DNA from 2 places in the Halomonas sp. H10-59 genome. Region 1 is predicted to be linked to the other one. Evidence: predicted binding sites of a transcription regulator. Region 1 holds the regulator's gene; the other holds the start of a gene.
What was found. The regulator sigma-54, encoded in region 1, starts transcription at its own class of promoters, with help from an activator protein. The targets are predictions, from matches to a motif close to TGGCACNNNNNTTGCTNT.

Region 1 (6,644 bases):
CGGGCGTCTCGACGGCGACTTCGACCGTGCCTGCCAACTGCTGCTGGCCTGCCGCGGCCGGGTGGTCGTCACCGGCATGGGCAAGTCGGGACATGTCGGCGGCAAGATCGCCGCCACCCTGGCCAGCACCGGCACGCCGGCCTTCTTTGTCCATCCCGGCGAAGCCAGTCATGGTGACCTGGGCATGATCACGCCCGGCGACGTCGTCCTGGCACTGTCCAACTCCGGCGAAACCGCCGAGGTCACTGCCCTGCTGCCGCTGCTCAAGCGCATGGGCATTCCACTGATCAGCATGACCGGCCGAGCACAGTCGACCCTGGCCCGCCACGCCGAAGCCCATCTATACGCAGGGGTCGAGCGCGAGGCCTGCCCACTGGACCTGGCCCCGACCTCTTCGACCACCGCAGCGCTGGCGCTGGGCGACGCCCTGGCGGTAGCGCTGCTCGAGACCCGCGGCTTCACCGCCGAGGATTTCGCCCTGTCCCACCCGGGCGGCAGCCTGGGCAAGCGACTGCTGTTGACCGTGGCCGACCTGATGCATACCGGCGACCGGTTGCCCTCGGTACCGTCGGGCTCGCCGCTGCGCGATGCCCTGCTCGAGATCACCCGTCAGGGACTCGGCTTTACCTGCGTGGTGTCCCCCGACGGCACCCTGGCCGGGGTCTATACCGACGGCGACCTGCGCCGTACCCTGGATCGCCATCAGGACTTCAGCTCGCTTACCGTGGATGACGTGATGACCACCCCCGGGCGACGCATCGGCCCCGCCACCCTGGCGGCGGAAGCGGTCAAGCTGATGGAGGAAGGCCGGATCACCGCCCTGGCGGTGGTCGATGACGAGCAGCGCCCAGTCGGTGCACTGCATATGCACGACCTGCTGGCCGCCGGTGTCATCTGAGCCTCATTTATCCCTTTACAAGGAACGCCGTCATGTCTCACGAGCTTCTCGCCTCCCTCGCGCCGGAACTGGTGGAGCGCCTGCGCCACATCAAGCTGCTGGCGCTGGACGTGGACGGCGTACTGACCGATGGTCGACTGTACTTCCACGCCGACGGCTCCGAGTTGAAGGCGTTCAACACCCTGGATGGCCACGGCCTCAAGCTGGCCAAGCGCGCCGGCATCCAGGTGGCCCTGATCACCGGGCGCAGCTCCCCCATGGTCACCCAGAGAGCCAGAGCACTCGGCATCGAGCACGTACAGCAAGGGGTCGAGCGCAAGCTGCCCGCCCTTGAATCGCTGTGCGATTCGCTGGGCCTGACCCTCGACCAGGTCGCCTACTGCGGCGATGACCTGCCGGATCTGCCCTGCATCCATCGCAGTGCGGTCGGCATCACCGTGCCAGGCGCCCCCTGCTACCTTCGTCAGCACGCCGACTGGGTCACCCAGGTTGCCGGCGGACATGGCGCGGTGCGCGAGATCACCGACACCCTGCTGATGGCCCAGGGCCGCCTCGACGATATCATCGACAGCTACCTGAGCAACGGACCGCTGACATGAAACTGAGCGCACTGCGTCCGGGCTTTCGCTTCTGGCTGGTTATCCTGCTGCTGGTACTCGGTGGCGGCCTGACGTTGCTCGACCCCCGCGAGAGCAACGTCCCCGACCTGGTACCCAATGACAAGGCCGGCGAGCCCGACTACTACCTGGTGGATGCCCGCCTGACCCGCTTCGATGCCCAGGGCACCCCCCATCAGCGCATCGATACGCCACGCCTTGTGCACACACCGCTCGACGACGTCACCCGGGTGGACCAGCCGGACCTTGCGCTGATCGACGACAGCGGCCGAGAGTGGATCGCCGACGCCGACAACGGTGAACTGGGTCCGGACGGCAACCCCCTGACCCTGTCGGGCGACGCCCATCTCGAGGCCCCCGCGGAGCGTTGGCAGCTTGATACAGAGGTATTGGTCTACGACAGCGACAGTGGCCATGTCTGGAGCGAAACGCCAGCCGTCCTACGCCAACCCCCTCAACAGATGCAAGGGGAGCGCTTCGACGCCTGGATCCATGACAATACCGCTCGCCTGACCGACAATGTCACCGGTCATCATCCGCCAGAGCCTCAATAAGGAGCCCCTTCCATGATGCGTCCATGTCCCGCCCTCCTGCTTGCCCTGGCCCTTGGCCTGGCCGCCGGCGCCACCGGCAGCAGTGTCCTGGCGCTGGAAAGTGATCGCAGCGCACCGATTCAGGTGGAGGCCGACCAGCTGGATCTCGATGATCGCGCCGGTACCGCGGTCTATACCGGCGACGTGCGCATTGTGCAAGGCAGCATGATCCTCACCGGCGAACGCGTCGAGATCCAGCGCAACGACCAGGGACAACTGTCACTGGCGACCGCGACCGGCTCACGTGCCTACCTCGAGCAGAAGCCATCCCCGGAAGAACCGGTGGTCAAGGGCTGGGGCCGCAAGGTGATCTACCACGTGGCCGAACGCCGCATGGAGCTGATCGACCAGGCTGAGCTGCACAAGGCCAATGACACCTTCGACGGTGCCTATCTGGAGTACTTCCTCGATCGCCGCGTGGTCCAGGCCCGCTCCAGCGCCCAGGGCGTCCAGGGCGAGCAGCGCATTCGCATGACCCTCGAGCCGGAAAGCCAAGGAAACTGATGAAGACTCTCCACGCTCGCCATCTGGCCAAGAGCTACAAGAAGCGTCGCGTCGTCCAGGACATCAGCCTGTCGATCGAGCAGGGCAGCATCGTCGGTCTGCTGGGCCCCAACGGGGCCGGCAAGACCACCTCCTTCTACATGATCGTCGGCCTGGTCAGAGCCGACGCCGGCAGCATCAGCATCGATGATCGGGACCTGAGCCGCGCGGCCATGCACCAGCGCGCGCTGGCCGGTATCGGCTACCTGCCTCAGGAGGCTTCGATCTTTCGCAAGCTGTCGGTGGCCGACAACATCATGGCGATCCTCGAGACCCGCAAGGACCTCGACCGCGAGGGCCGAGAAGCACGTCTCGAGCAACTCCTCGAGGATTTCCACGTCAGCCATATTCGCGACAACGCCGGCATGAGCCTGTCCGGCGGGGAGCGGCGCCGGGTCGAGATCGCTCGCGCCCTGGCCACCGAGCCGGCCTTTATCCTCCTCGATGAACCCTTCGCCGGGGTCGACCCGATCTCGGTGGGCGAGATCAAGTCCATCATTCGTCAACTCAAGGCCCGCGATATCGGCGTCCTGATCACCGATCACAACGTGCGCGAGACCCTCGATATCTGCGATCGTGCCTACATCGTCGGCGACGGCCAGATCATCGCCGAGGGCAGCGCCGAGTCCATCCTCGCCAACCAGCGCGTCAAGGAGGTCTACCTGGGCGAGAACTTCCGCCTCTAGGCCGCAGGGCCGCCCGACAGCCGCAGTCGCATCAAGCGGCCGCAACACTTGCCAGCATCAGCATCCAACCGCCGGCCCCGAAAGGGTCGGCCTCACCTTGCACACAGGGGCCCCCCCTCGAAAGAACCACCTCCCCCCCTACCAAGTTGTTCCACATCGACCTTTTCACTCCCTCCCACAGGTCAAAAAACACCAACTTGGCAAGATGCTTGCATGTCTGATGACTCGTCGTTAGGGTAAAGCCTTTCGACAACACTGGTGGATCCCGACCCATGGCCCTCAAGGCGTCACTGCAGCTGCGCATCGGTACCCAGCTGACCATGACCCCGCAACTGCAACAGGCGATCGGCCTGCTGCAGCTTTCGACCCTGGACCTGCGCCAGGAGGTCCAGCAGGCGCTGGAGGCCAACCCCATGCTCGAACTCGAGGACGAGTTCGGCGAACAGCAGACCAGGGAAGCCGTGGAAGATGACTGGGCGGATCAGATTCCCTCGGAACTCAGTGTGGACAGCGACTGGTCCGACACCTACCAGGACCTGGGCACCACCCCCGCCGGCAGTGGCGAGGCGCCGGATTTCGAGCGCCAGGCAAGCTCCCAGTCACTGCACAGCCACCTGAGCTGGCAACTGGCGATGCTCGACGTCAGCGACCAGGAACGCCTGATCGCCGAGAGCCTGCTCGACGCGGTCAACGCCGACGGCTATCTCGAGCAGACACTGGATGACATCGCCCAGGGGCTCGAGCAAGACGGTCGTCGCCCCCCTCCCCTCGCCGAGGTGGAGGCGGTGCTGGTTCGGCTGCAACAGTTCGAACCGACCGGAGTGTTCGCCCGCGACCTGCGCGAATGTCTGATGCTGCAACTGGATAGCCTGCCTCGCGATACCGTCCTGCTGCCCCAGGCCGGACGACTGGTAAGACAGTTTCTCGAGGCGCTTGCCAGCGGCGACCGACGTCTGCTGAAGCGCCGACTAGGACTCGATGACGACCAACTCGACAGCGTCATCGAGCTGATCCGAAGCCTCGACCCACGTCCCGGCAGCCAATTCGGTGACAGCGATAACGACTACGTCATTCCCGACCTGGTGGTACGCCACACCGAAGAGGGCTGGCGCGTTGAACTCAATCCGGATGCAATGCCCCGACTGCGCATCCAGCCCGACTACGCTGCGCTGATTCGGCGCGCGGACAAGAGCCAGGACAACCAGTTCCTCAAGGACCACCTGCAGGAGGCGCGCTGGCTGATCAAGAGTCTGTCCAGCCGCAACGACACCTTGCTGAAGGTCGGCCGGGAAATCATGGTGCGTCAGATCGACTTCCTCGAGCAGGGAGAAGCGGCCATGAAACCGTTGGTGCTGGCCGATATCGCAGACAAGGTGGAGATGCACGAGTCCACCATCTCCCGCGTGACCACCCAGAAGTTCGTGCACACGCCTCGCGGCGTGTTCGAGTTGAAGTATTTTTTCTCGAGCCAGGTCGGCCAGGATGGCGACGCCCATTCCAGTACCGCCATCCGCGCCATGATCAAATCGTTGATTCAAAAGGAACCTGCCCGCAAACCTCTGTCGGACAGCAAACTGGTGGAATTGCTGGCGGAAGACGGCGTCAATGTCGCCAGACGCACCGTGGCAAAGTACCGGGAAGCCATGAATATTCCGTCTTCCAGCGAGCGCAAGCGCCTGCGCTGAGGCCTTGCGCTGCGGCGTCGCTAGCCTAGTTATCGGGAAAGCGCAAGCACTTGAAATTTCGCATGACATCTGCGTCTTTCTGCGTAGCGTCGAGGGGGTTTGCAGGATCGGAAAAAGGGTTACAATCAAGCCACCACCCGAAAGAGCAAGGAGCCTGTCATGCAAGTCAACATCACCGGCCACCACGTCGAATTGACCGATCCCCTGCGTGACTACGTACAAGAGAAGCTCACCCGTGTGGAGCGCCACTACGACAACATCACCAACGTCCAGGTGACCCTCTCGGTGGAAAAGGAACGCCAGCTGGCCGCCTGCACTCTTCACGCCGCCGGTGCCGACCTGCATGCCGAAGCGCAGGACGGCGACATGTATGCTGCTATCGACGCCCTTGCCGACAAGCTGGACCGCCAGCTGGTCAAGCACAAGGAAAAATCCCAAGCCCGCGCCCAAGGCGCCGGAATTCGCTGACTCTCATGACATTGGAAGCCATTCTCCCTCCCGAGCGCACATTGTTCGATGTCCCGGGAGGCAGCAAGAAGAGGGTGCTGGAGTTTTTCAGCACCTTCATTGCGCAGAACACCCCGAGCCTGGACAGCCAGGAGGTCTTCAGTCGGCTGATCGGACGTGAGCGCCTGGGCAGTACCGGCATCGGCAATGGCGTCGCCATTCCGCATGCCCGCAACCCCCACTGCAAGGCGCCCATCTCCGGCTTCCTCAAACTCGCGGAACCTGTCGACTTCGATGCCATCGATGGTGAGCCCGTCGATCTGGTGTTCGTGCTGCTGGTACCGGAAGAGGCCGACGACGCCCATCTCGCCCTGCTCGGCCAGGTCGCCGGCGTCATGAACGACGCCGACACACGTCACCGTCTGCGCCACGCCAGCTCCCAGCGCGAGCTTCACGAGCGCCTGCAGGAAGCCATCCGCCAACAGGCGCCGGGGGACGACACTCCCTCCTGATCGCGGCCTTGCCTAGGCCATCAGCAATGGACGCCTGCCCAAGGAGACAGGACATGCAGCTCGTGATCATCAGTGGTCGCTCCGGCTCGGGAAAGTCCGTGGCCCTTCAGGCCCTGGAGGACCTGGGGTTCTACGCCATCGACAACCTTCCCGCGACCTTGCTGGGCGCCCTGGTGGACGAGCTGGAAAACGGTCATTCCCGCCGTATCGCCGTCAGCGTCGACGCCCGCAACCTGCCTGAGGCGCTGGAACGCTTCCCCGCCCAGCTGGCGTCCCTCAAGCAGAGTCCGATCGACTGCCAGGTGGTCTACCTGACCAGTGATGCGCGAATTCTGCTCGAGCGCTATTCCCACACGCGGCGCCGTCACCCCCTGACCCGTGATAGCGACATGACCCTGGCGGAAGCCATCGAGTCCGAGCAGAAGGCCCTTTCGGGTATTCGAGACCTGGCCGATCTGGTCATCGACAGCTCTCGCCTGTCGGTGCACGAACTGCGTTCGCGCATCGCCGAACAGGTCGCCGACCACCGCAGCGGCCAGTTGAGCCTGACCGTGGAGTCCTTCGGCTTCAAGCGTGGCGTGCCGCCGGATGCAGACATCGTGTTCGATGCCCGCTGTCTGCCCAACCCCTACTGGGAACCATCGCTGCGTGATGCCAATGGCT
Region 2 (6,644 bases), 1.5 Mb from region 1:
TGACGCTACCCTCCACGCCATCTGGCCGTCCCAGCACAACCGAGTGCCGAGCAACGCACGCCACCGCCCCTTCCCAGCGGAGGACGCTATGACCGACTACACGCCCCTTGAGACCATCGAACGGCTGACCCCGGTGGCAAGACAAGGCGAAGGCTTGGTGGCGACAGCCGCCCCGGCCATGGCAACGACCCTTGAACGCTATCTGGCGCACTATCGGCTCGATGTCCTGCTCACCGAAGGGGTAACGCTGCACGCGGGTAATATCGAGACGCCACGCTTCCGCCTGTGGACTCAGGTATGGCGCCCGCCCCACCCGCGGGGCACCGCGGTGGTGGTTCACGGCTACTACGACCACCTGGGCCTGTACCGCCACCTGCTCGAGCTGCTGCTGGAACTCGAGCTCACAGTGGTGCTGTGGGATCTGCCGGGACACGGGCTGTCCAGTGGGGATCGTGCCGACATCGACGACTTTGCCGACTACGGCGACTGCCTGCGTACGCTTCAGCAGCACCTGAGCGAAGCCGGCCTGGCCCAGGGACCTTGGGTCGGCGTCGGCCAGAGCACCGGCGGCGCCATCCTGGCCACCGATGCCCTGAGCCGGGGCGATGACGGCCACTGGTCGGCGCTGGTGCTGCTGGCGCCCCTGGTCAGACCCTGGGGCTGGACCCGAGCAGCCTGGGTCCATCGCCTGGTCAGCCCCTTTGTCTCCAGCGTGCCGCGCAAGTTTAGGGCGAACACCAATGATGACGACTTCGCCACCTTTCTGCGTGAACAGGACCCGCTTCAGCCCGTGCGCCTGCCCACCGGCTGGGTCAGCGCCATGCGCCGCTGGATGCCCCGCCTGATGCAGCTACCCCCATGCCAGCTACCGACCCTGATCCTGCAAGGCGAGAAGGACCTGACGGTGGACGGGCCCTGGAATCTGGCGGTACTCGGCAAGAAGTTTCCCGGCGCGCACATCTGCTGTCACCCGCAAGCCCGCCACCATCTGGTCAACGAGGCCGAGGCCATCCGCCTGGACCTTTTCGCCGAAGTGCGCCAATTTCTGGAACAACAGCTCAGTGAAGGGCCTCTACCGAAAAGGATGTCATCTCAATGCCCAGACGCTTGACCCGACAGACGGTACACCGCGCCGGCAGCCACTCCTCCTTGCTGCCCTGGCTGGCGCTGGTGCTGCTGGTCTGGCTGGCCGGCTGTGCCAGCGCCCCCGAGCGCCCCGAGACGCTGCGCCAGGCGCTGCTGGGCCTTGGCCAACAGGCGGCCGAGCGGGTCGCCGAGGCGCCGGCCCTGGCAGGGGAAACCCTGGCCGATCAGGTGCTGCTGCTGTCCCCGCCCAAGGTCGACGAAAGGCTGGAGCTTGGCGTCGGCCGCGTCCAGGAGAGCCTGACCCGTGGCCTGCTGGCGATCGACGACGGCCCCCAGGTGCTGGACTGGCAGCCCGGTGATACCCCCGCCGCCGATACCAATCAATGGCTGGTCGATAGCCGACTGATCGCCGATGGCCCACGCCTGACGCTGTCTGACCGCGAGCTTTTGCCCTACCGCTTCGAACTCCGCCTGCGCCGCCCCGGCGACGGTGCCGCGCTGTGGTCCACGGTCATCAGCGGCGCCTTCGACGCCGACGCGCTCTAGGGCTTGCTGAAAAGTGCCTGCGCTCGTCGACTTCTCGGGCGAAGCCTGGACCCGGGCAGGGACTATGCCTGGAGATAACGGGTGCATGGAACGACCGTGCGGCGCCCGTCAGCCCTTGCGCAACAGCCGATCCAGCTGGCGATAGCCGATGGCCTCGATCAGGTCATCACGGCACGGACGTTCGCGCCCGGCCAGGTCGGCCAGGGTCAGCGCCACCCGCAGCACCCGGTGGTAGGCCCGGGCGGACAGCCGCAGGCGCTCAAGCGACTGCGCCAGCCAGGTGCGCTCGGCCACCTCCAGGGCGCAGGCTCGCTCCAGCGCGGCCCCGGCGAGCTGGGCGTTGAGCACTCCCCTCTGCTGCTGACGCTGACGCGCCGCCATCACGCGTCGGCGCACCATCTCGGTGCTTTCCCCCGGCTGATGCGACGTCAACTGTTCCACCGGCAGCGCCGGCACCTCCACCTGCAGGTCGATGCGATCTAGCAGGGGGCCGGACAGGCGCGCCTGATAGCGCTGGATCTGGGACGCGGTGCATACACAGTCCTGACGCGGATCACCCAGATGGCCGCAGGGGCAAGGATTCATTGCTGCAACGAGTTGAAAACGAGCAGGAAATCGTCGTTCGTGGCTGGCCCTGGCAATATGGATCTCGCCGCTTTCCAGCGGCTCGCGCAATACCTCCAGCACCTGGCGACTGAACTCCGGCAACTCGTCGAGAAACAGCACGCCGCGATGGGCCAGCGAGATCTCGCCGGGCCGTGGGCGCGAGCCGCCACCGACCAGCGAGACCGCGCTGGCGGTGTGATGAGGCGAACGAAACGGACGACGGCCAAAGCCATCGGACAGGGGAAGCGCGCACACCGAGCGAATCGCCGCCACCTCCAGCGCCTCGTCATCGCCAAGCGGCGGCAAGAGCCCGGGCAGTCGGCTGGCCAGCAACGTCTTGCCGGTACCGGGCGGCCCGGCAAACAGCAGGTTGTGCCCACCCGCCGCCGCTACCTCCAGCGCTCGCCGGGCCTGATACTGGCCACGCACATCGCACAGATCCAGCGCCGCAGGCCCGTCTTTCGGCGGTGCGGCGGGTGGGTGAGCCACAAGGGGAATGCGCCCGACCAGATGGGCGACGACGTCGAGCAGGTGCGCCGCCGGCAGCACCTCCAGTCCATTGACCAGGGCCGCCTCATCGGCGTTGGCCTCGGGCAGGATCAGGCGCCGCCCGGCCTGACGGGTGGCCATGGCGAAGGGCAGCATGCCGGCTACCGGCCGCAACCGACCATCGAGGGCCAGTTCGCCGGCACACTCGACACCCTCCAGTGCGGCGGCGGGCAACTGGCCGGAAGCCACCAGCAGACCCAGCGCGATGGGCAAATCGAAGCGTCCCCCCTCCTTGGGCAGATCGGCGGGAGCAAGATTCAGGGTAATACGGCGTAGCGGGTAGTCGAGGCCGCAGGTGGCAAGGGCGCTGCGCACCCGTTCGCGGCTTTCGCGCACTGCGGTCTCGGGCAGGCCGACCAGGGTCATGCCCGGCAGGCCGTTGGCCAGGTGTACCTCGACCTGTACCTCGGGGGCGTCCAGCCCCAGTCCCGCACGGGTGGCAATGATGGCAAGCGTCATGGGCTCCCTGCCTGACGGAAGGCTCATGACCAGTAGAGCACGCCCACCTCACCGGCGCCCCATGCCGGCCCCCCGCCAGGGCGGGCCGGCATATCTTGTGACGTTCTGCGTCTGAAGCCTCAGGCGGAGGGCTTGTCGGCTGAACCGCTCGATGCCTCGTCCTGCTTGCCCTGTTCCGGCACCGGCGGCACCGGTACCTCGGCGGCTTCCTCGGCCACGGCAGGCGCCGCGGTCGCTTCGCCAGCGGGCGCTGCACGTTCCTCGACCAGGCTCTCCAGCGCCGCTACCTGCTTTTCCAGCGCCTCGACCCGGGAGCGGGTGCGCTGCAACACGTCCATGAGGATGTCGAAATCCTCGCGTGACACCAGTTCGAGACGATCGAAGGCGCCACGCACCACCTGCTGGACCCCCTTCTGGATGTCTTCCGGGGCCTGGGAGGCGCCCTGCAAGCGCTCGCCGATCTGCTGTGCCAAACGGCTGATGCGATCCTGACTGACCATGATGGCTCTCCTTGAAACGTCGATGGGAACTCCGTTGCCGACAGGATACGCAAGCCGGGCGCCCAACGCATGCTTCGTGGCCCTTGCCCAGCGACGCCCGGCGCATTGGCGACTTCCGGATACCGACACGCCACCCGGCACGCGGCTCAGCACGCGACCCATTGCTCCACCCAGCACAACATGCTCGCCAATGACGCACCACTAATACGCGCCAGCACCAAAACAGTGCATTAACTTTGATGCAGTGCCGCAAACTCGCGGGTGTTTTTCGTCTCTCGCTTTCCAAAATAACCACAAGCCATTGTAAACAAAGCTTTTGCCAAATTTATGGCACGTATATCGCTATGCATAGATATCCATGCACCGAGCGGAAACAAGCCGCCACCTTATGCACGTAGGGAGCCATGCCATGAAACTGATCACCGCCATCATCAAGCCCTTCAAGCTGGACGACGTCCGCGAGGCGCTGGCCGACAACGGCGTCCAGGGCATCACCGTGACCGAGGTCAAGGGCTTCGGCCGCCAGAAGGGCCACACCGAGCTATACCGCGGCGCCGAGTATGTCGTCGACTTTCTGCCCAAGGTGAAGGTCGAGGTTGCGATCGACGAGGCCCGACTGGACAGCGTGCTGGAAGCCATCTGCAACGCGGCCAACAGCGGCAAGATCGGTGACGGCAAGGTGTTCGTCACGCCGCTGGAAGACGTCATCCGCATTCGCACCGGCGAGCGCGGCTCCGACGCGGTCTGATCCCCGTCCCCTGACCCGACTTCCGATAAAAATATAGCGAGACACTTCCATGGTCGATATCAGTGAACTCAGCTACGCGCTGGACACCTTCTACTTCCTTATCTGCGGCGCCCTGGTCATGTGGATGGCCGCCGGCTTTGCCATGCTCGAGGCCGGCCTGGTCCGAGCCAAGAACACCGCCGAGATTCTGACCAAGAACATCGTGCTGTTCGCGGTCGCCTGCACCATGTATCTGCTGGTGGGCTACGCCCTGATGTACTCCTCCGACGCCGGCGGCTTCATCCCCAACCTCGGCTTCTTGATCGGCGCCGAAAACAGCGTCGATGCGGTGCTGGCAGGTGGTGAAGACGCACCCTACTACTCGGCCCGCGCCGACTTCTTCTTCCAGGTCGTGTTCGTGGCCACCGCCATGTCGATCGTCTCCGGCGCTGTCGCCGAGCGCATGAAGCTGTGGGCCTTCCTGGCCTTCGCCGTGGTCATGACCGCCGTGATCTATCCGGTCTCCGGCTACTGGACCTGGGGCGGCGGCTGGTTGTCCGAAGCAGGCTTCTCCGACTACGCAGGTTCCGGCATTGTCCACATGGCGGGTGCCGCTGCAGCCCTGGCCGGTGTGCTGGTGCTCGGTCCGCGCAAGGGCAAGTACGGCAAGAACGGCGCCATCTACGCCATCCCCGGTGCCAACATGCCGCTGGCGACCCTGGGTACCTTCGTCCTGTGGCTGGGCTGGTTCGGCTTCAACGGCGGCTCCGAGCTCAAGCTCTCCGACGTGTCTTCCGCCAACAACATGGCCCAGGTGCTGGTAAACACCAACGCTGCCGCCGCCGGGGGTGTCATCGCCGCGCTGATCCTGGCCAAGATCTGGTTCCGCAAGGCTGACCTGACCATGGCCCTGAACGGCGCCATCGCTGGCCTGGTCTCCATCACCGCCGACCCGCTGTCCTCCACGGCCCTCGGCGCCACCCTGATCGGTGCAGTCGGCGGTGTCCTGGTGGTGGTCGCCATCGTGGTCCTCGACAAGCTGCGCCTGGACGATCCGGTCGGTGCCATCTCCGCCCACGGTGTGGCCGGTATCTGGGGTGTCCTGGCGGTCCCGCTGAACAACGCCGACGCCACCTTCGGCGCACAGATGCTCGGCATCATCGGCATCTTCGCCTGGGTCTTCACCGCTAGCCTGGTCGTGTGGCTGATCATCAAGGCAATCATGGGTGTGCGTGTCAGCGAAGAAGAAGAATACGAAGGCGTCGACCTGGCCGAATGTGGTCTCGAAGCCTACCCCGAGTTTAACGTCGCCAAGAAGTAAGCCTGAGCTTACCCGCGACACCAGTGAGCTGGCGTGCTCCTCCTGGCCCCTTCGGGGGCCTTTTTTATTGCTGTTCGCCAGGGGTATGCTTTGTCACACTAGTCAGGACAGGCGCAACGGCGCGCCGCCAACGGGTTGGCGCCAGGCACGACCGACGCCGCCCCCACACGGACAGGATGAGGAACCCGCCATGAAACTGGTGACCGCGATTATCAAGCCATTCAAGCTCGACGACGTCCGCGAGTCGCTCTCCGAGATCGGTGTTCAGGGCATCACCGTCACTGAAGTGAAGGGCTTTGGCCGTCAGAAGGGCCACACCGAGCTGTACCGGGGAGCCGAGTACGTGGTCGACTTTCTGCCCAAGGTGAAGCTTGAGGTGGCGGTCGACGACGGTATGACCGAGCAGGTCATCGAAGCCATCGTCCAGGTCGCCAACACCGGCAAGATCGGTGATGGCAAGATCTTCGTCACTCCCCTTGAACAAGTCATTCGTATCCGTACCGGCGAGACCGACAAGGATGCTGTCTGACCTCGACCGACAAGGACGCTGTCTGAGCTAGACCGACAAGGGCGCGGGCTGACCGGTGATGGCAGCTGTCTTCAGCCACCCCCCTCGAGCAGGTCATTCGTATCCGTACCGGCGAGACCGACAAGGATGCTGTCTGACCTCGACCGACAAGGACGCGGTTTAAGCTAGACCGACAAGGGTGCGGTCTGACGACGGCGACCGGTTCTCCCCGCCAGGTGGCGCCGCTCAGCCGCGGCGTCGCAACGGCTCCAGCAGGTCGCTCAGGCCGTTGTGGTCGATCTCGTGCATCAGCGCCAGCAGGCGTCCGATCTCTCCGGGGGG

Region 2: NFG57_RS00465 (P-II family nitrogen regulator) is a predicted target of sigma-54. The motif match lies at 4,075-4,092, and genes of this name have one in related genera.

The regions. Positions count from the first base shown of each region.
Region 1 covers NZ_CP098828.1:1,636,210-1,642,853, reverse strand. The annotation lists gene NFG57_RS07330 (KpsF/GutQ family sugar-phosphate isomerase) at 1-898, shown strand, start outside; gene NFG57_RS07325 (HAD hydrolase family protein) at 931-1,497, shown strand; gene lptC (LPS export ABC transporter periplasmic protein LptC) at 1,494-2,069, shown strand; gene lptA (lipopolysaccharide transport periplasmic protein LptA) at 2,082-2,612, shown strand; gene lptB (LPS export ABC transporter ATP-binding protein) at 2,612-3,337, shown strand; gene NFG57_RS07305 (RNA polymerase factor sigma-54) at 3,610-5,022, shown strand; gene raiA (ribosome-associated translation inhibitor RaiA) at 5,182-5,490, shown strand; gene ptsN (PTS IIA-like nitrogen regulatory protein PtsN) at 5,496-5,981, shown strand; gene rapZ (RNase adapter RapZ) at 6,035-6,644, shown strand, end outside.
Region 2 covers NZ_CP098828.1:97,700-104,343, reverse strand. The annotation lists gene NFG57_RS00485 (alpha/beta hydrolase) at 89-1,111, shown strand; gene NFG57_RS00480 (hypothetical protein) at 1,096-1,632, shown strand; gene NFG57_RS00475 (YifB family Mg chelatase-like AAA ATPase) at 1,741-3,246, opposite strand; gene NFG57_RS00470 (accessory factor UbiK family protein) at 3,366-3,746, opposite strand; gene NFG57_RS00465 (P-II family nitrogen regulator) at 4,156-4,494, shown strand; gene NFG57_RS00460 (ammonium transporter) at 4,544-5,794, shown strand; gene glnK (P-II family nitrogen regulator) at 5,985-6,323, shown strand; gene NFG57_RS00450 (DUF3820 family protein) at 6,549-6,644, opposite strand, start outside.